Regions from separate parts of the Duganella sp. GW821-FHT01E12 genome, predicted to be linked through region 2. Evidence: predicted binding sites of a transcription regulator. Region 2 holds the regulator's gene; each other region holds the start of a gene.
The links. Region 2 encodes LexA, which represses DNA repair genes until DNA is damaged. Its sites were predicted from a motif close to ACTGTATNNNNATACAGT; they were not measured.

Region 1: the regulator LexA is predicted to act here: its motif matches at 3,091-3,108, upstream of imuA (translesion DNA synthesis-associated protein ImuA).
Region 3: the regulator LexA is predicted to act here: its motif matches at 2,277-2,294, upstream of recA (recombinase RecA).
Region 4: the regulator LexA is predicted to act here: its motif matches at 2,574-2,591, upstream of AC07WS_RS09630 (DNA topoisomerase IV subunit B).

The regions. Positions count from the first base shown of each region.
Region 1 covers NZ_JBWKWR010000002.1:236,059-241,248, reverse strand. Annotated here, with positions in the region: gene hrpA (ATP-dependent RNA helicase HrpA) at 1-10, shown strand, start outside; gene AC07WS_RS06370 (extracellular catalytic domain type 1 short-chain-length polyhydroxyalkanoate depolymerase) at 78-1,208, shown strand; gene AC07WS_RS06365 (hypothetical protein) at 1,235-1,543, opposite strand; gene AC07WS_RS06360 (putative Na+/H+ antiporter) at 1,745-2,998, opposite strand; gene imuA (translesion DNA synthesis-associated protein ImuA) at 3,135-3,854, shown strand; gene AC07WS_RS06350 (Y-family DNA polymerase) at 3,784-5,190, shown strand, end outside.
Region 2 covers NZ_JBWKWR010000002.1:92,002-97,191, forward strand. Annotated here, with positions in the region: gene AC07WS_RS05655 (replicative DNA helicase) at 1-1,377, opposite strand, end outside; gene rplI (50S ribosomal protein L9) at 1,500-1,952, opposite strand; gene rpsR (30S ribosomal protein S18) at 1,987-2,277, opposite strand; gene priB (primosomal replication protein N) at 2,293-2,598, opposite strand; gene rpsF (30S ribosomal protein S6) at 2,617-3,003, opposite strand; gene lexA (transcriptional repressor LexA) at 3,243-3,881, shown strand; gene AC07WS_RS05685 (hypothetical protein) at 3,901-4,395, opposite strand; gene AC07WS_RS05690 (cystathionine gamma-synthase family protein) at 4,455-5,190, opposite strand, start outside.
Region 3 covers NZ_JBWKWR010000011.1:110,010-115,199, forward strand. Annotated here, with positions in the region: gene AC07WS_RS24950 (sensor histidine kinase) at 1-1,494, opposite strand, end outside; gene AC07WS_RS24955 (response regulator) at 1,491-2,171, opposite strand; gene recA (recombinase RecA) at 2,353-3,462, shown strand; gene recX (recombination regulator RecX) at 3,536-3,988, shown strand; gene AC07WS_RS24970 (DUF2889 domain-containing protein) at 4,270-4,854, shown strand; gene sucC (ADP-forming succinate--CoA ligase subunit beta) at 4,932-5,190, shown strand, end outside.
Region 4 covers NZ_JBWKWR010000002.1:973,101-978,290, forward strand. Annotated here, with positions in the region: gene dapA (4-hydroxy-tetrahydrodipicolinate synthase) at 1-313, shown strand, start outside; gene AC07WS_RS09610 (hypothetical protein) at 310-861, shown strand; gene AC07WS_RS09615 (TorF family putative porin) at 920-1,681, opposite strand; gene AC07WS_RS09620 (hypothetical protein) at 1,714-2,094, opposite strand; gene AC07WS_RS09625 (hypothetical protein) at 2,091-2,402, opposite strand; gene AC07WS_RS09630 (DNA topoisomerase IV subunit B) at 2,617-4,614, shown strand; gene parC (DNA topoisomerase IV subunit A) at 4,629-5,190, shown strand, end outside.

The DNA of each region.
Region 1 (5,190 bases), 140 kb from region 2:
GCAGCGCTAAGCGCGCTGGCGCACGCAGGCTGGGGCGGGTTTCAAGGTAGACTTTATCGCAACAGGAGAACACTGCGATGAAGAGATCCGCCAGCAGTTTGTTGCGCAGCCTGGTCCGCTCGGGGACGCGGCAAAGCCGTTCCGTCAGCAAGATCGTGACGGCGCTGTTCACCGCCCCCGCAGCCGCCAAGCCCAAACGAAAACGCAAGCCCGCCGCGAAGCCGAAACCCGCCAGCAAGGGGTCTGACCCCGTCCGGGGCCAGACCCCGGCATCCGCTGTGCGGGTTCAAAGCGCACCGCACGTCCCGCCATCGCCAGGCAAGTGGCTGGCATCGCACTACGCCACCCCGACGCGCCGCATGAGCTACTGGCTCTACCTGCCCAGCAAGCCGCCCGAAGACACGCAACGCAAAGGCCTGCCCCTGCTGGTGATGCTGCACGGCTGCCACCAGACCGCGACCCAGTTCGCACAAGGCACGCGCATGAATCAATGGGCCGAGCAGATGGGCTACGCCGTGCTGTATCCGCAGCAGCTGGTCAGCGTGCAGGCGCAGCGCTGCTGGAAGTGGTACGACCGCGCCACGCAGGAGGGCGGCGGCGATGTCCCCACCATCGTTGGCATGATCGGCAAGGTGATGACGCAATACGCCATCGACAGCTCGCGCATCTACATCGCCGGCATCTCGGCCGGCGCCGGCATGGCCAACATCGTCGCGCTGAACCATCCGCAATTGTTCGCCGCCGTTGGGCTGCACTCAGGCCCCGTGTTCGGCGCGGGGCACAACACCATCGGCGCGCTGGGCGTGATGCAGCACGGCGCCGCCACGCGCATGGACAGCGCCGCGCACGAAGTGCTGATGCGCCATCCCCAATTCCCCGGCATGCCAGCGATCCTGATCCAGGGGGAGGGCGACCAGGTCGTCCGCCCGATCAACCAGCTCCAGCTGACACGCCAAAGCCGGCTGCTGAACCGCCTGTCGGCGGCGCCGAAGATCACCCACAAGCCGCAAGGACGCGGCGGCCGCCACAACGCCCACCAGCTGCATGATTTTTACGAAGGAAGAAAACTGCTGCTGCGCGTCGCCCGGATCGCCGACCTGGAGCACGCCTGGAGCGGCGGCGACCCGGCACTGGCCTTCAACGCCAAGGCCGGCCCGGACGCCAGCAAGATGATGCTGGAATTTTTCTCACGCCACCAGCGGCGCTGAATTTATTGCCCGTCTTTCCAAAACTCTTATACCTTGACGGTGATCGTTTGGTTCCAGGCGACGCCAGGCGGCGTGTCGTTCTTTTCGAAGGAGTACGGGGTGGTCACGCCATTGTTCGTGACCGCAACAGCGTACTTGGCCGGGCCGCCCCAGTTGATGCCGACCATGGTCAGCGAATACGTTCCGGCCGGCAGAATGGAGCCGAGGCTGACGTTATAGGCTACCGGGTCGTTATTGCCGGACGAGATATGGCAGATTTCAGTAGAGAACGACGGAGTGGAAGCGATGACGTGAAGTTCATTGTCGCAGGCGGTGATTTTGATAGAGGCAGTCATGGTGTATCCTTTGAGTGAAAAGGTTGGGAATCCTGACGTTGCTACCTGTGGGCCTAGACCCAAAACCATTGTAGTGAGCAAAATTGCCACAAAATACGTATTTTGTAACAACTTGGCGAATATATTTTTAACCGCGCGTTACTTTTCTGTCGGGCTTGCAGAAGCCCCTCTGGGTACGAGCTTGGGAGCCTGTCGGCGTGGTTACAGCAGAAAAGCCAGCGCAGCCACGACCGTCGGCGCCAGCGCGCCGGCCAGCAGGCCGATAGCGCCTATCGATTCATCCTGGAAGCCGCGCCGCAGCAGCGACACGCCGGCCGGATTCGGCGCGTTGGCGATCACCGTCAGCCCGCCGCCGGCCACCGCGCCGGCCACCAGCATGTATTGCGACTGCGCTGAAATCCCCTGGATCAGCGAACCGAGATAGGTCAGCGCCGCGTTGTCGGTGATCGCTGTCAGGCCGAGCGCGCTGAAGAACAGCGCCATCGGCGGCAGGCTTTCGACGATGGGCTGCAACCACCATTGCTGCATGCCGCCCAACACCACCAGCCCGGCCAGGAAGAAGCCGACCAGCAAGCCCTCCTTGATGATCAGCGGATTCTGGTAGCGCTGGTAAGCCTGCGTGAAGCCCAGGAACAGCATGAAGATGCCGAGGAATAGCACCGGATGATGGCCCAGCAGCACCACCGCCGCCAGGAAGGCCAGGTGGATCGCGGTGACCGCCAGCGGCACCGCCGGCGCCGCCGCGGCTTCGGCCGACGGCGCGGCCGGCGCCCGCAGATGCTTGCGCAGGATGAAGGTGATCGCGGTCGCGTTGAGCACCACCGCGATGGCCGCCTTCCAGCCGAAGTGCGTGGCCATGAAGGCGCTGTCCCATTGCCAGGTGCCGGCCACCATCAGCACCGGCGGCGCGGCGTAGGCGGTCAGCGTGCCGCCGATCGAGACGTTGACAAACAATACGCCCAGCGCGCCATACTTCAGCCACTCCGGCATGCCGTCGCGGAACACCAGCGGCGCCAGCATCAGCGCGGCCAGGGTCATCGCGGCCGGCTCCGTGATCAGCGAACCGGTCAGCGGCACCAGCGCCAGGCCGAACCACACCAGCGCCAGTTCGACGCGCATCGGCAGCAGCTTGGCCAGCACCAGCAGCAGGCGCTCCATGATGTCCAGCACCGGCCGCGACGCGGCCACCACCATCACGGTGAACACGAACAGCGGCTCGGTGTATTGGCGCGACTCGGCGTAGTGGATGGCGGCCTCGCCGCCGCTCAGCAGCGCCATGGCGGCGATCAGGATGAAGGCCCAGAAGCCGAACACCACCTCCACCTCGCCCAGCAGGTGGAACAGGCCCGCGTGGCGCGGATGGCGGTGCGACAGGATTTCGAAGGATTTGGCTGCGAAGGTGTGCAGTAGCGCCAGTCCGAACAGGATGGCGCCGACCAGTTGAATGGTTTGCAAAGGATGTCCTTGTTGTTAAGTTGCCTGAACCACATGGTACAGCATGCGCCGCACGATACAGATTGGCCTTGCCAAAAACGGCCGCAAATAGTACTGTGTATTCATACAGTATTTACGGTAGAATCCAGTCCATATCATGAGCCGATCTGCCTCCCTTTCCGCCGCCGTTGCACCCGAAGCCGTCCACCCATCGCTATGGCTGGCGTCGCAGCTGGCGCACAGCGCCACCCGCTGCGCCGACACCGGCTTTGCCGCCTTGTCGGCCCAGCTGCCGGGCGGCGGCTGGCCGCTGGGCGTGCTGGTCGACCTGCTGGTGCAGCAGCACGGCATCGGCGAGCTGCGGCTGCTGCGGCCGGCGTTGCTGGGGCTGGGCAAGCGGCCCATCGTGCTGCTGCAGCCGCCGCACGCGCCGCAGGCGCTGGCGCTGGCCGCGCTGGGCCTGGAACCGTCGCAGCTGGTGTGGATACGCAGCGGCGCCAAAAGCGGCGACGCGCTGTGGGCGGCCGAACAGGTGCTGCGCAGCGGCTGCTGCGGCGCGCTGCTGCTGTGGCAAAACCACGCGCGCGGCGAAACGCTGCGCCGCCTGCACCTGGCGGCGCAAAGCGGGGACACGCTGTTCTGCATGCTGCGCCCGCTAGCCGCCGCGCAGGACGCCTCGCCGGCGCCGCTGCGGCTGTCGCTGCACACGGCGCCGGGCGGCATCAACATCGGCTTCGTCAAGCGACGAGGACCGCAGCGCGACACGCCCTTGTTCTTGCCCTTAACCCCATCGCTACTACAACGCCATGCGCCTCTGGATCGGACTACACCTGCCACGGCTCCCGCTCGAAGTATTCTGCCCGCGCTGGTCGGCTGACCGCTGCACCGTGGTGCTGGAGCAGGAGCGGGTGGTGGCCATGTCGGCGCTGGCGCGGCATGCCGGCGTCGAGGCCGGCATGCGGCGCGGCGGCGCGCTGATGCTGGCGCCGCAGTCGCAGTTCCAGCAGCGCGCGCCGCAGCTGGAGGCGGACGCGCAGCACGCGGTGGCCATGGCGCTGCTGCAGTTCACGCCGCAGCTGGCGCAGGCGGAGGAGGCCACGCTGCTGCTCGACGTCGGCGCCAGCCTGCGCCTGTTCGGCGGCATCCGCGCATTGTGCCGGCTGGTGGCGGCCAGCATGGAGGCGCTTGGTTTCACGGCCACGCTCAGTTGCGCGCCCACCGCGCGCGGCGCCTGGCTGCTGGCCTGCGGCAACGCCGGGCGGGCCTTGACGATGGACGCGCTGGTGCGGCGCATGGACCGCTTGCCCGGCAGCCTGCTGCCTCCGGCTCGGCCCTACCTGAGCTGGTTGGAAGGCATCGGGTGCTTGACGCTGGGCGAGATGCGCCGCCTGCCGCGTCCCGGCTTGCAGCGCCGCTGCGGCCGGGCCTTGATCGACATGCTGGACGACGCCCACGGCGAGCGCGCCGAGATGCACCAGTGGCTGGAGGCGCCGGCCAGCTTCCGCGCCAGGCTGGAACTATTCGACCGCGTGGAGAACGCCGAGGCGCTGCTGTTCGGCGCGCGCCGCCTGCTGCAGCAGCTCACCGGCTGGCTCAGCGCGCGCCAGTTCGCGGTCGAGCGCATCCGCCTGCTGCTCGAGCACGAGCGCGGCAGGGTGGCCGGCCCGCCGACCGTGATCGACATCGTGCTGGCCGAGCCGACCTGGCGCGACGAGCACCTGGTGCGCCTGCTCAAGGAGCGCCTGGCCAAGCAGGCGCTGGATGCGCCGGTGATCGGCCTGTGCCTGGAGGCGCCGCAGGTGCGGCCGATGGCGCCGCCGAGTGATTCGCTGTTTCCCGAGCCGGGCGGCAGCAAGGAGGACTGGCAGCGCCTGCTGGAACTGCTGACCGCGCGGCTGGGGCCGGAGAACGTGCTGCAGGCCGCGCCGCGCGCCGACTACCGCCCCGAGCAGGCCAACGCCTGGGTCAGCGTGCAGGAAAAAATCCGTCCGGCCGACGCCCGCGCCCAGCTGCCGCCGGACATGCCCAGCCTGCCGCGCCCCGCGTGGCTGCTGGCCAAGCCCATCGCCCTGCTGATGCGCGACCACCGGCCGTACTACGGCTCGCCGCTGAAGATCATCTCCAGCGGCGAGCGCATCGAGGCCGGCTGGTGGGGCGCGATGCAGACCCGCGACTACTTCATGGCCGAGGGCGAGGACCACGCCCACTACTGG
Region 2 (5,190 bases):
CTGATACAGCGCCAGGTTACCGACATAGTTGCCAAACTTGGTGTACTGGCCGATCCAGGTCAGGCGTACCGAGCCGATCGGGCCGTTACGCTGCTTACCGATGATGATCTCGGCCGTTCCCTTATCGGGCGAGTCCGGGTTGTAGACCTCGTCGCGATACAGGAAGATGATGACGTCCGCGTCCTGCTCGATAGCGCCGGATTCGCGCAGGTCGGACATGACGGGACGTTTGTTGGGGCGTTGTTCCAGCGAGCGGTTCAGCTGCGACAGCGCGATCACCGGGCACTGCAGCTCCTTGGCCAGGCCTTTCAGCGATCGGGAAATCTCGGATATCTCCGAGGCGCGGTTGTCGCCCGGGGTGGAACCCTGCATCAGCTGCAGGTAGTCGACCACGATCAGGCCCAGCTTGCCGCACTGGCGCGACAGGCGACGCGCGCGGGCGCGCATCTCGATCGGGTTCAACGCCGGGGTCTCGTCGATGTAGACCTGGGCGTCGTTCATTTTCTGGATGGCGTGCGTCAGGCGCGGCCAATCCTCGTCGTTCAATTTACCGGTGCGCAGGCGGTGCTGGTCCAGCTGGCCGACCGAGCCCAGCATACGCATGGCCAGCTGCACGCCGCCCATCTCCATCGAGAACACGGCCACCGGCAAGCCCTCTTCCACCGCGACGTTCTCGGCGATGTTCATCGAGAACGCGGTCTTGCCCATCGACGGACGGCCGGCCACCACCACCATGTCGCCCGGCTGCAGGCCGGAGGTCATGCGGTCGAGGTCGATCCAGCCGGTCGGCACGCCGGTGATCTCGGAGCCGGAATCGCGCGAATACAGCTCGTCGATGCGCTCCACCACCTGGGTCAGCAGCGGCTGCACCGGCAGCCAGCCGGCCGCGCCGCGCGCGCCCTGCTCGGCGATGGCGAATATCTTGGACTCGGCCTCGTCGAGCATCTGCTTGACTTCCTTGCCCTGGGGCGTGAAGGCCTGGCCGGAAATCTCGTCGGCGACCGTGATCAGCTGGCGCAGGATGGAGCGATCGCGCACGATCTCGGCGTAGCGGCGGATGTTGGCGGCAGATGGCGTGTTTTGCGCCATCGCGTTCAGGTAGGCCAGGCCGCCCACGTCCTCCGCCTTGCCCAGCTGGGTCAGGGTCTCGAACACCGTGATGACGTCGGCCGGCTTGGAGCCGTTTATCATCTTGACGATCTGCTCGTAGATGATGCGGTGGTCGTAGCGGTAGAAGTCTTCGGGGTGCATCATGTCCGCAATGCGGTCGAACGCCGCATTATCGCGCAGCAGGCCGCCGATGACGGACTGTTCTGCTTCGATGGAATGCGGCGGGACGCGGAGTGAATCTACTTGCGGATCGGAGGGGGCGTTCATGGCGCGAATTATACCTGCTTGCTTGAGCCGTATTACAAATTTATGACGAGAAAAAAGCCGGGCAAGCCCGGCTTTTTCAAAGGTGTTGCAACACTGATCAGACGTTTCCGCCTGAAAAAGTATTAGGCAGCTTCGCCTACGACAGCAACGGTCACTTCCACCACCACGTCGGTGTGCAGAGCAACGCTGACTGGGTGCTCGCCAACGGTCTTCAGAGGACCGGTAGGCATGCGCACGGCAGCTTTTTCAACAGCGAAACCAGCTTTGCTCAGGGCTTCAGCGATGTCGAAGTTGGTGACGGAGCCGAACAGACGGCCGTCAACACCAGCTTTTTGCGAAACGTTCACGGTCATGCCGTTCAGTTTCTCGCCTTGGGCTTGGGCAGCAGCCAGCTTTTCAGCAGCGGCTTTTTCCAGTTCGGCGCGCTTGACTTCGAATTCAGCAACGGCGGACGCGGTAGCGCGGCGGGCCATTTTTTGCGGAATCAGGAAGTTACGTGCGTAACCGTCTTTAACTTTAACGACTTCACCCAGGTTGCCCAGGTTGACGACTTTTTCTAACAGAATGATTTGCATAGTTCTTCTCCAGGATCTTATCTAGACGACGCAATTAAGCGTGGTGCAGATCGGTGTAAGGCAGCAGCGCGAGGTAGCGAGCGCGCTTGATTGCGGTGTCAACTTGACGCTGGTAGTGCGCCTTGGTACCGGTCAGACGTGCTGGCATGATTTTGCCGTTTTCCTGGACGAAGTCTTTCAGGGTGTCGACGTCTTTGTAGTCAACTTGTTCCACGTTTGCTGCGGTGAAGCGGCAGAACTTCTTACGCTTGAACAGTGGGTTTTGTTGCTTGCGCTTTTCTTTCAGCTTGAGCTTGTTTTTGTCGAACTTTTTACCGAATGCCATTTTAGGCTCCTGTATCTAAATTGAGCTGTCTGGGACAGCACTAAAATCAATGATGTGAAACACCAGGCTTTTGCTATTGCGATTCTTCTTGTTCAGGAAACCGGTGAACTGATACATGCCTGCCAGTGGCGCCTGACTGAAGCGGCCTGAAATCTCGCCCGCGGCAACCGCGGAAATTTCAAACTCGCTCAATCGGGCGATGCCTGCCTCGACTTGCTGCGACCGGTGCTGGAGTACAGCGTTCACGATCGGCATGCCGGCCGGGGTGTAGCGCAAGGCGTCCCGTTCGGCGATCAGGGCAATCAACTGGAGCTGATTCAGCTCGGTTCCCGGTAACAATTAGGCCGCAGGAGCAGCAGCGGCTGCTGGAGCTTCGGTGCGATGCGATTTCGCTGCATCTTCACGTTGTACCGACTTCATCATCGGCGAAGGAGCGGTTTCCGCTTTCTTCATCTTGACGGTCAGGTGACGCAGCACGGCATCATTGAATTTGAAGGCGGTTTCCAGCTCGACCAGGGTCTCGTTGTCGCATTCGATGTTCAGGCAGATGTAGTGTGCTTTAGCCAGTTTCTGGATCGAGTAAGCCATCTGACGACGGCCCCAATCTTCAACACGGTGCACGGCGCCGCCGCGGGTCGTTACGGTGGTTTTGTAACGCTCGATCATGGCGGGCACTTGCTCGCTCTGGTCCGGGTGGACGATAAATACTATTTCATAGTGACGCATGCAAACTCCCTTAAGGACTGTGAATATAGCCCACCCTGGCGTCAAGACAGGTGTGGGAAGAGGTAAGCCCGCGACTATATCAGCTTTTTATCCAAAAAACCAGCACTGCCCGGCAACAATCCGCCGCGCCCGGAGGGGCTCCATGAAATTATTTCGTGCTAAGCAACAAATTCCCTTGCTTTTCGCTTCACACTGTACAAAAATACAGACTGTCTATATACACAGGCCCAAAGCACTCTATGATCAAGCTCACCGCAAGACAGGAACAAATTCTCAATCTGATCAAGGATGCCATCGAGAACACCGGCTTCCCGCCGACCCGCGCCGAGATCGCCAATGAACTGGGCTTCAAGTCCGCCAACGCGGCCGAGGAGCATCTGCAGGCGCTGGCGCGCAAGGGCGCGATCGAGATCGCCGCCGGCACCTCGCGCGGCATCCGCCTGCTGGGCGTGCACGCCGAGCCGGCCACGCCCAAGGTGCCGGTGTCGCTGATGATGTCGCTGCCGCTGATCGGCCGCGTGGCCGCCGGCTCGCCCATCCTGGCCCAGGAAAACCTGGAAACCAGCTACAGCGTCGATCCGGCCATGTTCTCTTCCCGCCCGGACTACCTGCTCAAGGTGCGCGGCGAGTCGATGCGCGACGCGGGCATCATGGACGGCGACCTGCTGGCGGTCAAGAAGGTGGACAGCGCCAAGAACGGCCAGATCGTCGTGGCCCGCATCGGCAACGACGTCACCGTCAAGCGCTACCGCAAGACCGGCTCCACCGTCGAGCTGCTGCCGGAAAACCCGGACTTCAAGATCATCAAGGTCGATCCGGAAGCCGACGAGTTCGCGCTGGAAGGCCTGGCGGTCGGCCTGATGCGCAGCTGGCACTAGGCCTCTCCTCGCCGGCCGGTTAGCGCTTGCCTGCGGTCTCCGGCAGGTGCGACAGGTCGCGCGCGCTCAAGGCAAGGTCGCCCTGCCGGCCTTCCCATGCGCTCTGCGCCAGGGTGACGGCGTCGGCCTGGCGCTTGGCCTCGTCCGCCACCTGTACGAACACCTGGCTCATCAGCGTCTGCGCGGCGTCCATCTCGGCGTCGGTCATCAGGTCGGCCAGGTCGGCAGGGATGCTCTTGCCGACCGGGAGCGCAGCGTTGTAATTGGCAAGGAACCGGTCGTAGCAGGCGCGCCACGCGGCCAGCGACTGCGCCAGCGCCGGGCCGCCAGTCGCGCCCCGGCGCACCGGGATGTTGGGCGGCTGGCAGTTGAAGCGGGCCAGCGCAATGTCGGCGCCGTCGTAGCGGCTGGTGTAGTACTCGATCTCGGCTTGCCGGGCCAGGCGGCGGGCCTGGTCGCCGGCGAAGGCGCTACTCGACAGCACGGTCAATGCCAGAACCCATGCCGCTCTCATAACGCCTCCCCGCGCTTAGCAAAATTGAAAGCTTAGATTATCACAACTTGACGCTGCGCTCAGCAAGCTTCCAGCGCGCAGGTGAAATCGTCCAGCAGGTCGTCGGTGTCCTCGATGCCGACCGACACCCGTATCAGCGACTCGGCGATGCCCATCGATGCGCGGCGCTCGGCGCCCATTTCGTAGAAGATGGTGTGCGCCACCGGGATGATCAGCGTGCGCGTGTCGCCCAGGTTGGAGGCCGGGATCGCCAGCTTCAGGCGGTTGAGGAAGTCGAAGCAGTCGATGCCGTCCTTCAGCTCAAAACTCAGCAGGGAGCCAAAGCTGCGGAACAGCTCACCCGAGATCGCGTGCTGCGAGTGCGACGCCAGGCCAGGATAGTAGACGGCGGCCACGCGCTCGTCGCCTTCCAGCAGCTTCGCCAGCGCCAGCGCGTTGGCGCAGGTGCGCTCCATGCGCAGCGCCAGTGTCTCGGCGCCGACGGCGATGTGGTGCGCCGCCTCCGGCGCCAGCGAGGCGCCGAAGTCGCGCAGGCCCTTGGCGCGGATCTGCGCCAGCCCCCATTGCAGCGGCGCGGCCTTCTTGTAGTTCTCGTAGATGTTGGCGAACCTGGTCCAGTCGTAGGCGCCGGTGTCGGTCAGGCTGCCGCCCAGCGCGTTGCCGTGGCCGCCGATCGACTTGGTCAGCGCGTTGACCACCAGGCCGGCGCCGACCGCTTTCGGACGGAACAGGTATGGCGTGGTCATCGTGTTGTCGACGATGTAGAGGATGCCGCGCTCCTGGCACAACTGGCCG
Region 3 (5,190 bases), on a different contig from region 2:
CGGTTCCGGCGGACGCGGCGGCAACGGGAAGGTCAGCCGGAACAGTGCGCCCGGCAGCTTCGACTGCTGCGCGCGCGGGTTGTTGTAGATGTCGACCTCGGCGCCGTGCTGCTGGGCGATCTCGCGCACGATGGCCAGGCCCAGGCCGCTGCCCTCGGCCTTGTTGCCGAGGATGCGGTAGAAGCGCTCGAACACCCGCGCGCGCTCGGCCTGGGCGATGCCGGGGCCGGTGTCCTCGACCTCCAGGAAGCCGTGCTCGGCGTCGCCGCGCACGCGCACGGTGACGCTGCCGCCGGCCGGCGTGTAGCGCAGCGCGTTGTCGATCAGGTTCGACAGCAGCTCGCGCAGCATGGTCGGGTTGCCGACGATGTGCACCGGCTCGGCCGGCGCCTCGTAGCCCAGGTCGATGCGCTGCGCGAACGAGGCCGGCACCCAGTCCTGCACCGCGCTGCGCGCCAGCTCGGACAATTCCAGCGGCAGCATGGCGGTGCCGGCCTGCGGCTGGTTCTCGGCGCGGGCCAGGGCCAGCAGCTGGTTGACCAGGCGGGTGGCCGCCTCCGAGCTCTTGGCCAGCTGCTCCAGCGAGCGGTGGATTTCGCCGCTGTCGGTCTGGCGCAGCGCCAGCTCGGACTGCATGCGCATGCCCGCCAGCGGCGTACGCATCTGGTGCGCGGCGTCGGCGATGAAGCGCTTCTGCATCTCGATCGACAGCGACAGCCGCGCCAGCATGTCGTTGAGCGAATTGACCAGCGGCGAGATCTCCTCCGGCACCTGGTTGGAGGCGATGGGGCTGAGGTCGTCCGAGCTGCGCGCGCGGATGCGCTCCTGCAGCTGCGCCAGCGGCGACAGCCCGCGCGCCAGCGCGAACCACACCAGGGCCAGCACGATGGGCAGGATGATGAACTGCGGCAGGATCACGCCCTTGATGATGGCGTTGGCCAGCTGGCCGCGCTTCTCCAGCGTCTCGGCCACCTGCACCAGCGCCAGCTGCGGATCGTCGACGGCGTCGCGCTCCAGCCGCACGTAGGCGTAGGCCACGCGCACCGGCGTGCCGTGCATGGTGTCGTTGCGGAAGCGCACGCTGCTGCGCGGCTTGTCGTCTTCGTCGATGACGGGCGGCGGCAGGTCGCGGTCGCCGTCCACGTGCTCGCCGTGCGGGCCCTGGATCTGGAAGTAGACGCTGTCGACGTCGTCGGCGCGCAGGATGTCGCGGGCCGGGCCGGACAGGCCCTTGATGAGCTTGCCGTCCACCGCGCGCACCTGCTGCGCCAGCACGGTCACGCTGTCCTCCAGCGCGTGGTCGAAAGGCTGGTTGGCGATGGACTTGGCCACCAGGTAGGTGATCGCGATGCTCATCGGCCACAGCAGCAGCAGCGGCGCCAGCATCCAGTCCAGGATCTCGCCGAACAGCGAGTGCTGGATGTCGTCGTCGGCCTCGGCCGCCGGCGGCTGGTATTCCAGATCCTGCTGCGGTGGCGAGGCCGGCGGCGTCACTTGGCGGCGTCCGAGAATTTCTCCAGGCAGTAGCCCAGTCCGCGCACGGTGGCGATGCGGATGCCGCCCACCTCGATCTTCTTGCGCAGCCGGTGCACATAGACCTCGATGGCGTTGTTGCTGACCTCCTCGCCCCACTCGCACAGGTGGTCGACCAGCTGTTCCTTGGACACCAGGCGGCCGCTGCGCGCCAGCAGGATTTCCAGCAGGCCCAGCTCGCGCGCCGACAGGTCCAGCATCTGCTCGTTGATGTAGGCGCTGCGGCCGACCTGGTCGTAGCTCAGCGGCCCGTGCCTGACCACGGTGGCGCCGCCGCCGGCGCCGCGCCGGGTCAGCGCGCGCACCCGCGCCTCCAGCTCGGACAGCGCGAAGGGCTTGGCCATGTAGTCGTCGGCGCCCAGGTCGAGGCCGTTGACGCGCTGTTCGATCGAATCGGCCGCCGTCAGGATCAGCACCGGCAGCAGCGAGGCGCGCGCGCGCAGGCGGCGCAGCACCTCCAGCCCGGATAGCTTGGGCAGGCCCAGGTCCAGGATCAGCAGGTCGAATTCCTGGGTCGACAGGGCGGTGTCGGCCTCCTGGCCGTTGCCGACGCAATCGATGGCGTAGCCGGACTGGCGTAGCGAGCGGGTCAGGCCGTCGGCCAGTACGCTGTCATCCTCGGCAAGTAAAATACGCATGTAAGGTACTCCGGCTGCAGAAGCTTGTATTGTGTTGCATTTCGCGCAGGGTGGCGAGTTTTTGTGCTATCTCAAAATTGTTTAAAAATCGTGCTTGCATTAAGCACTGTTTTTTTATACAGTGCTGCCTGTACCGACGAATTCGACGAATTTGCACCCACCTACTGGTTGAAAGAACATTATGGACGATAAAAAAGCTGTTGTACCTGCATCTGAAAAGGCTAAGGCGCTCGCTGCCGCGCTGGCCCAGATTGAAAAGCAATTCGGCAAAGGCTCCGTAATGCGCATGGACGCCAACGCGCCGATCGAGGACGTGCAGGTGGTGTCGACCGGCTCGCTGGGCCTGGACATCGCCCTGGGCGTCGGCGGCCTGCCGCGCGGCCGCGTGGTGGAAATCTACGGTCCTGAATCGTCGGGCAAAACCACGCTGACCCTGCAGACCATCGCGGAAATGCAAAAACTGGGCGGCACCTGCGCCTTCATCGACGCCGAGCACGCGCTGGACGTGGGCTACGCGCAGAAGCTGGGCGTCAATCTGCACGAGCTGCTGATCTCGCAGCCGGACACGGGCGAACAGGCGCTGGAAATCTGCGACGCGCTGGTGCGTTCCGGTTCGGTGGACATGGTCGTGGTCGACTCCGTCGCGGCGCTGACGCCGCGCGCCGAGATCGAAGGCGACATGGGCGATTCGCTGCCGGGCCTGCAGGCGCGTCTGATGTCCCAGGCGCTGCGCAAGCTCACCGGTTCGATCAACCGCACCAACACCCTGGTCATCTTCATCAACCAGATCCGCATGAAGATCGGCGTCATGTTCGGCAGCCCGGAGACCACCACCGGCGGCAACGCGCTGAAGTTCTACGCCTCCGTGCGCCTGGACATCCGCCGCACCGGCTCGATCAAATCGGGCGACGAGGTGATCGGCAACGAAACCAAGGTCAAGGTCGTCAAGAACAAGATCGCGCCGCCGTTCAAGGAAGCGCACTTCGACATCCTGTACGGTGCCGGCACCTCGCGCGAGGGCGAGATTCTTGATCTGGGCGTGGAAGCGAAGATTGTCGAGAAGTCCGGTTCGTGGTACAGCTACAACGGCGAGCGCGTCGGCCAGGGCAAGGACAACGCCCGCATCTTCCTGCAGGAGCGTCCGGAGCTGGCGTGGGAAATCGAAAACAAGGTGCGCGAATCGCTGGGCGTGCGCGCGCTGCCGCCGCTTAACACCGACAAGGGCGACACCGTCGTCAAGCTGAAATCCGTCGACAAGGCGGACAAGGGCGACAAGGCCGACGCAGCGTAAGCGGCGTCCGCTTTATCCCGAACCACCGCGCTGTTGATTCAGCCGGTGGTTTTCTCATTGCGCAGAGGGTTTTATGGCAGCACCGCAACTGAGCCTGAAGGCACGCGCCCTGCGCTTCCTGTCGATGCGCGAGCACAGCCGCATGGAGCTGGGCCGCAAGCTGGCGCGCTACGCGGAGGAGGGCGACGATGTCGAAGCCCTGCTCGACCTGCTGGAAAAGAACAACTGGCTGTCGCAGGAGCGCTTCTCGGAGGCGCTGATCCACCGCCGTTCGGCCCGCTTCGGCAACAGCCGCATCGTCGCCGAGCTGCAAAGCCACGGCATCAAGGGCGAGGAGCTGCAGGAGCTCAAGGCCGGCCTGGCCGAGGGCGAGACCGAGCGCTGTGTCGAGGTGTGGAACCGCAAGTTCGGCACCGTGGCGGCCGATCCGCAGGAACGCAACAAGCAGATGCGATTCCTGCTGCAGCGGGGCTTTTCCCAGCGCGCCGTGCAGACCGCGCTCAAAGGCGCGCCGGAAGACGAGTGAGATCGAACCCCAAATCCACAGGCAGGGGTACCACCGCACCGCACCATGTAATGTTTCCATGACAGAAATAAGACTGGTGAATTTCTTGCCAAAAGGCTCACGAAACGGCCATTTTCAGCGCTCAAAGTTATGTTCTGGCGCAACTTGAGGCACCGATGTGCTACACTTTTGGGGTTTTTGCAGCGCCGCAGGTGCGGTAGTTGTCCGTAGAAGCTGCGGACACGTGCGATTCAGCACATGGCTGCTTACTAAATTTCTGCCGCGAGAGCGGCATCGGTCTTATGTCCCTGTCAACTCCAGTTACCCGACGTGCGCTGCGGCACACGCGCGCAATTGCCGTCCAAGCGTACGCGCGCGATGACGGCCTGTGGGATCTTGACGCCCATATCACCGACATCAAAGTCATCGACACCATGCTGGCCTCCGGCCCGCGCGCTGCCGGCACCCCGCTGCACGACCTGCACCTGCGTTTGACCGTCGATCTGCAACTGACCATCGTCGATGCCGAAGCCGCATCCGATGCCGTGCCGTATCCCGGTTACTGCGACACCATCGCCCCCGATTACAAGAAACAGCTCGTCGGCCTGAACCTGATGAAGGGTTTCCGCCACGAGCTCAAGCAACGCCTGGCCGGCACCGCCGGCTGCACCCACCTGACCGAACTGGCGCAGATCCTGCCCACGGCCGCGGTGCAGGCGTTCGCCAACGATGTCTGGTCGACCAACGACGCGGCCACCGAAGACCAAGGTGTGCCGCGCCACAAGCCGTTTCAACTCGACAAATGCCATGCCCTGCGCACCGACGGCGGGGCAGTGGCGCAGTTTTACCCGCGCTGGGTGGCCAAAGCAGCACCAGGTGGCGCGTAGCAATCCCTGCTTACCAGTTTCACACATTTCGCAGTATCAACCGATTTTTACACATCAGCATCAGAAGGGAAGCCAGCATGAAAATCCATGAGTATCAAGGCAAAGAAATCCTCCGAAAATACGGAGTGACGGTTCCGCGCGGTATTCCGTGCATGTCCGTTGAAGAAGCAGTCAAAGCTGCTGAAACCTTGGGCGGCCCAGTCTGGGTTGTGAAAGCACAGATCCACGCCGGTGGCCGTGGTAAAGGCGGCGGCGTGAAAGTTGCCAAGTCGCTGGAACAAGTCAAGGAATACGCCGAGCAAATCATGGGCATGCAGCTGGTCACGCACCAGACCG
Region 4 (5,190 bases), 880 kb from region 2:
CGGCGCCCACGGCGCCATCTCGGCCTCGGCCCACATCCGCGTCGACCTGTTCGTGCGGCTGTACGAGCTGGTCGAAGCGCAACGCCTGCCCGAGGCGCGCGCGCTGTTCGCCGGCATGCAATCGTTGATCCAGCTGATGTTCTCCGAGCCCAATCCCGCGCCGCTCAAGGCCGCGCTGGCGATGCAGGGCGTGCTGCGCGAGGAGCTGCGCCTGCCCATGACGCCCGCCACCAACGCCTGCAAGGCGCGCATCGCCACCATGCTGGAAGCGCTGGACGCGATCCCCCTCCACACCCCGGCGGAGGCCATATGATCGTCGCCCTCACCGGCATGGACGGCAACGCCACCGTCTCCGACCTGGCCGAAGACCTGGCGATGCTGCGCGTGGCGGCCGGCAGCCGGGTGCTGCTGGTCAGCCCCAACCCCGGCGCCTACGATCCCCATCTGTACGACGACCTGGTGATCGACGCCTCCCACCGCAGCGCCGACGCCGCGCTGGCCCGCGCCGCCGTCATCGTGGCGCTGGTGCGCCCGGCCGAAATCGAGCGAGGCGGCCACGCCGGCTTCCTTGCCCGCCTCCGCCACGCGCAGGAACTCAATCCCGGCGCCCGCGTGCTGGTGACCGTGGCGCACGGCAGCGAGCCGCTCACGCCCCACCAGACCGGATGCCTGCTGGTGTTCGTCGCGCAGATCCCCGGCGCGCGCCTGGCCGACACGCTGGAACTCGACCAGCGCGGCACCTACCACTCCCACCACAGCGAACTGGAACTGGACTCGCGCAAGACGGCCTACGTGCTGTGCGCACCCGAAGTGCGCCACCTGTACAGCGAAGTATTCCGCGGCGGCCGCTCCTGCCGCTAGACGAAAAAAAGGGGCGCGCGCACAGCGCCGCCCCTTCGACAACCGGACGCGAACCCGGTCAGAACACTTTGCTGATAGTCAGCTGCAGCGCGGTCTTGCCCAGGAACTTGCCGTTGGCCGGCGAGGCGTAGGCGGTCTTGCCGGCGTTGGTGCCGATCACCGCCAGCGCGCCGGTCACCACGCCGAAGTCCCTGGTGGCGCCGATCTTCCAGTCGCTATAGCTAGACGCGCCGTTGTGCTTGACGTTCTGGTGGCCGGCGTGCAGGTTGATGGTGTAGCCCTCGCCCGCCTCGATGTTGGCGCCCAGGTCCACATAGCCGCTGTTCTTGCTGTCGACAAAGCCAAACAGGTTGGTCACCGAGTGCGAGTACTTGATGTAGCCCGGGCCGTAACCGAGCTGGCCGTACACCTCGGTGGTGTTGGCGTTGGCCAAGCCGGCGACGTGCGCCAGGTCGTTGGACGGATAGACATAGGTCAGCACGCCCACGTCGTAGGACACATCGGCCGTGACCTGGCCGCGCTTGCCGGCGTAGATGTCCCACTCGATGTCGCCGCTGCCGCCGGCGTCCTTGGTCCACTTGATGGTCGACAGCCAGGTGCCGGCGTAGAAGCCAGTCGGGTTGTTGGTGTAGTCGAAACCGCCCTGCAGCGCCGGTTTCAGGCGGGTCTGCGAGATGCCGCGATAGCGGTAGTCGCTCACCACGGCGGCGTTGAAACTGGTTTCATTATCCGGCTTGGCGGCCGGCGCGGCATCCTCGGCGCGAGCCTGCGTGCCGGCGAAAGCAGCGGCGATGGCTGCGGCGAGTATTATTTTTTTCATGTTGCGGTCCTTCTTTCAGTGGTTAAGTCAAATCAAACGGTAAGAACTTCGCGGCACAGGGCATCCACATCGGCCGGCGGCTGGCCGTGGATGACGGTGCCGGCCAGCGTGGCCGACATCACCTGCGCCACATAGGCGCGCACCACGGCGCGCTCGGCGTCCGTGGGCTCGCCGGCGCCGCCCACCTGCACAAACAACACGTGCAGTCCGGGGTTGAACATGCGCGCCGCGTTCAAGCGGGCGATCAGCTGGTAGCGGGTCGACAGGTCGGCCTGCTCCGGCTTCAGGGGCACCACCGCCAGCCGCGCGGCGGCCAGCGCGGCGTGGCTCTCGGCGCTGTCGCGGCCCTCGGCATCGACCAGCACCACGGCCCCGCCGGCGCCGCCACGCTGGCCGGCAGCGGCGACAATCACAGCGTGCCCCGCGCCGCCAGCGGCGTCAGGCGGCCGAATTCGGCGCCCGGCAGGGCCCGCATCACCGCGTCCATCACCTGCGCCGCCAGCGCGCGCGACACGCACAGCCACACCCTGGCGCGGGCGCCGTGGTCGCAGGCCTCGACCCGCATGAACTCCATGGCGTCGCCGCAGGTGCGCATCACCAGCGCCCGCAGCGCGGTGACCGCGCCGCTGTCGACGGTGAGCTGCATCAGGCAGGCGCGCGGGCGCGGCGGCCGGGCGCGGTGCTGGTCCTGGGCGGCCCGGGTGTGGAAGAAAGCGTGCATGGCGTACCCCTGTGGTGAACGTTGCGATACCGGACAGCTTATCGGCGGCCCCGTAAAAACGGTCTAAAAAGGCGGGCCGGGCCTGTAAACATCGTGTATAAATTGCCCCGCGCGGTTTTTTTGCCGCGATTGCGCCCGGTTGAGGATAGAATACGCAAACGTCCGCATAAAACTGTACATAAACCCAGTATCGAAATTATCAGCTTGATCACGTATGGCCACTAAAAAACCAGTTTCCGACTACAGCGAAGCATCCATCCGGGTCCTCAAGGGCCTCGAACCCGTCAAGCAACGCCCGGGCATGTACACCCGCACCGAGAATCCGCTGCACATCATCCAGGAGGTGATCGACAATGCCTCGGACGAGGCGCTGGGCGGACATTGCAAAAACATCATCGTCACGCAGAACGCCGACGGCAGCATCGCCGTCGAGGACGACGGCCGCGGCATCCCGGTCGGCCTGCACCCCGAGGAGGGCGTGCCGACGGTGGAAATCGTCTTCACCCGGCTGCACGCCGGCGGCAAGTTCGACAAGGGCTCGGGCGGCGCCTACGCGTTCTCGGGCGGCCTGCACGGCGTCGGCGTGTCGGTCACCAACGCGCTGTCCAAGCGCCTGGAGATCACCGTCTGGCGCAAGGAGCCCGACGGCACCGGCCTGCACAAGCTGGCCTTCGAGCACGGCGACGTGGTCGAGCCGCTGGCATCCGTGGTGGCCCCGCGCGACGGCAAGAAGTCCGGCACCCGCGTCACCGCCTGGCCGGACGCCAAGTATTTCGACTCCCCCGCCATCTCGCAGACCGAGCTGCAGCGCCTGCTGCGCTCCAAGGCCGTGCTGCTGCCGGGCGTGACCGTCACGCTGGTCAACGGCAAGACCGGCGAATCGCAGGTCTGGCAGTACAACGACGGCCTGCGCGGCTACCTGACCGAGGCGCTGGCCCAGGCCACCGACGGCGAGACGCTGATCCCGCTGTTCGAGGGCGCGCAGTTCGCCACGCCGGACGCCGAGGGCTTCGCCGAGGGCGAGGGCGCGGCCTGGGTGGTGGCCTGGACCGAACAGGGCGCCGTGGTGCGCGAGTCCTACGTCAACCTGATCCCCACCCCCAACGGCGGCACCCACGAATCGGGCCTGCGCGACGGCCTGTACGGCGCCGTGAAAAACTTCGTCGAGATGCACTCGCTGCTGCCCAAGGGCGTCAAGCTGCTGCCCGAGGACGTGTTCGCGCGCGTCTCCTTCGTGCTGTCGGCCAAGGTGCTGGACCCGCAGTTCCAGGGCCAGATCAAGGAGCGCCTGAACTCGCGCGACGCGGTGCGGCTGGTGTCGACCTTCTCCAAGCCGGCGCTGGAACTGTGGCTGAACCACCACGTCGACTACGGCAAGAAGCTGGCCGAGCTGGTCATCAAGCAGGCGCAGTCGCGCCTGCGCTCGCTGCAAAAGGTCGAGAAGAAGAAATCGTCCGGCGTGGCCGTCCTGCCGGGCAAGCTGACCGACTGCGAATCGTCGGACGCCAGCCGCACCGAGCTGTTCCTGGTCGAGGGCGACTCGGCCGGCGGCTCGGCCAAGATGGGCCGCGACAAGGAATTCCAGGCCATCCTGCCGCTGCGCGGCAAGGTGCTCAACTCGTGGGAGACCGACAAGGACCGCCTGTTCGCCAACAACGAGATCCACGACATCTCGGTGGCGATCGGCGTCGACCCGCACGGCGTCGACAGCACGCCCGACCTGTCCGGTCTGCGCTACGGCAAGATCTGCATCCTGTCCGATGCGGACGTGGACGGCTCGCACATCCAGGTGCTGCTGCTGACCTTGTTCTTCAAGCACTTCCCCGGCCTCATCGCCAACGGCAACATCTGCATCGCCCGCCCGCCCTTGTTCCGGGTGGACGCGCCGGCGCGCGGCAAGAAGCCGATCCAGAAGCTGTACGCGCTCGACGCCGGCGAGCTGGTGGCGATCGAGGACAAGCTGCGCAAGGACGGCCTGAAGGAAGGCGCGTGGTCGATCTCGCGCTTCAAGGGCCTGGGCGAGATGAACGCCGAGCAGCTGTGGGAAACCACGATGAACCCGGACACGCGGCGCCTGCTGCCGGTGTCGCTGGGCGGCTATGGCCACGGCGAATCGGCCGCGCGCTTCAATATGCTGATGGGCAAAGGCGAAGCGGCCGCGCGCCGCGCCTGGATCGAAGAACACGGCAACGAAGCCGAAGCAGACATCTAATCTAGAACCGAACTATGACTCAAGCAAATCTCTTTGACGAACCGGCGTCGCCCGAAGCCGCCGGCAAGCCCGCCGCCCCCGCGCAGCCGGCAGCACCCGCTCCAGCGGCGGCGCAGGACGCGCACGCCGGCGACATCAACGCGCAGGCCGACGACGCCGCGCGTGGCGACACCGGCGGCGATCACGGCAGCGGCGGCGAAAGCGGCATTGGCGGCATTGGCGGCGTTGGCGGCGTTGACGGCGAAAGCGGCGGCGCTGGCGACGGCGGCAACGGCGGCGGCAACGGCGGCAGCGACGGCCCGCTGGGCGGCGGCGACGACGGCGACGGCGGCGACACGCTGACCCTGTCCACCTTCGCCGAGCGCGCCTACCTCGACTACGCCATCTCGGTGGTCAAGGGCCGCGCGCTGCCGGACGTGTGCGACGGCCAAAAGCCGGTGCAGCGCCGCATCCTGTACGCGATGAACGAAATGGGCCTGAACAGCACCGCCAAGCCACGCAAGTCCGCCACCGTGGTCGGCGACGTGCTGGGCAAGCTGCACCCGCACGGCGACCAGTCGGTGTACGACGCCATGG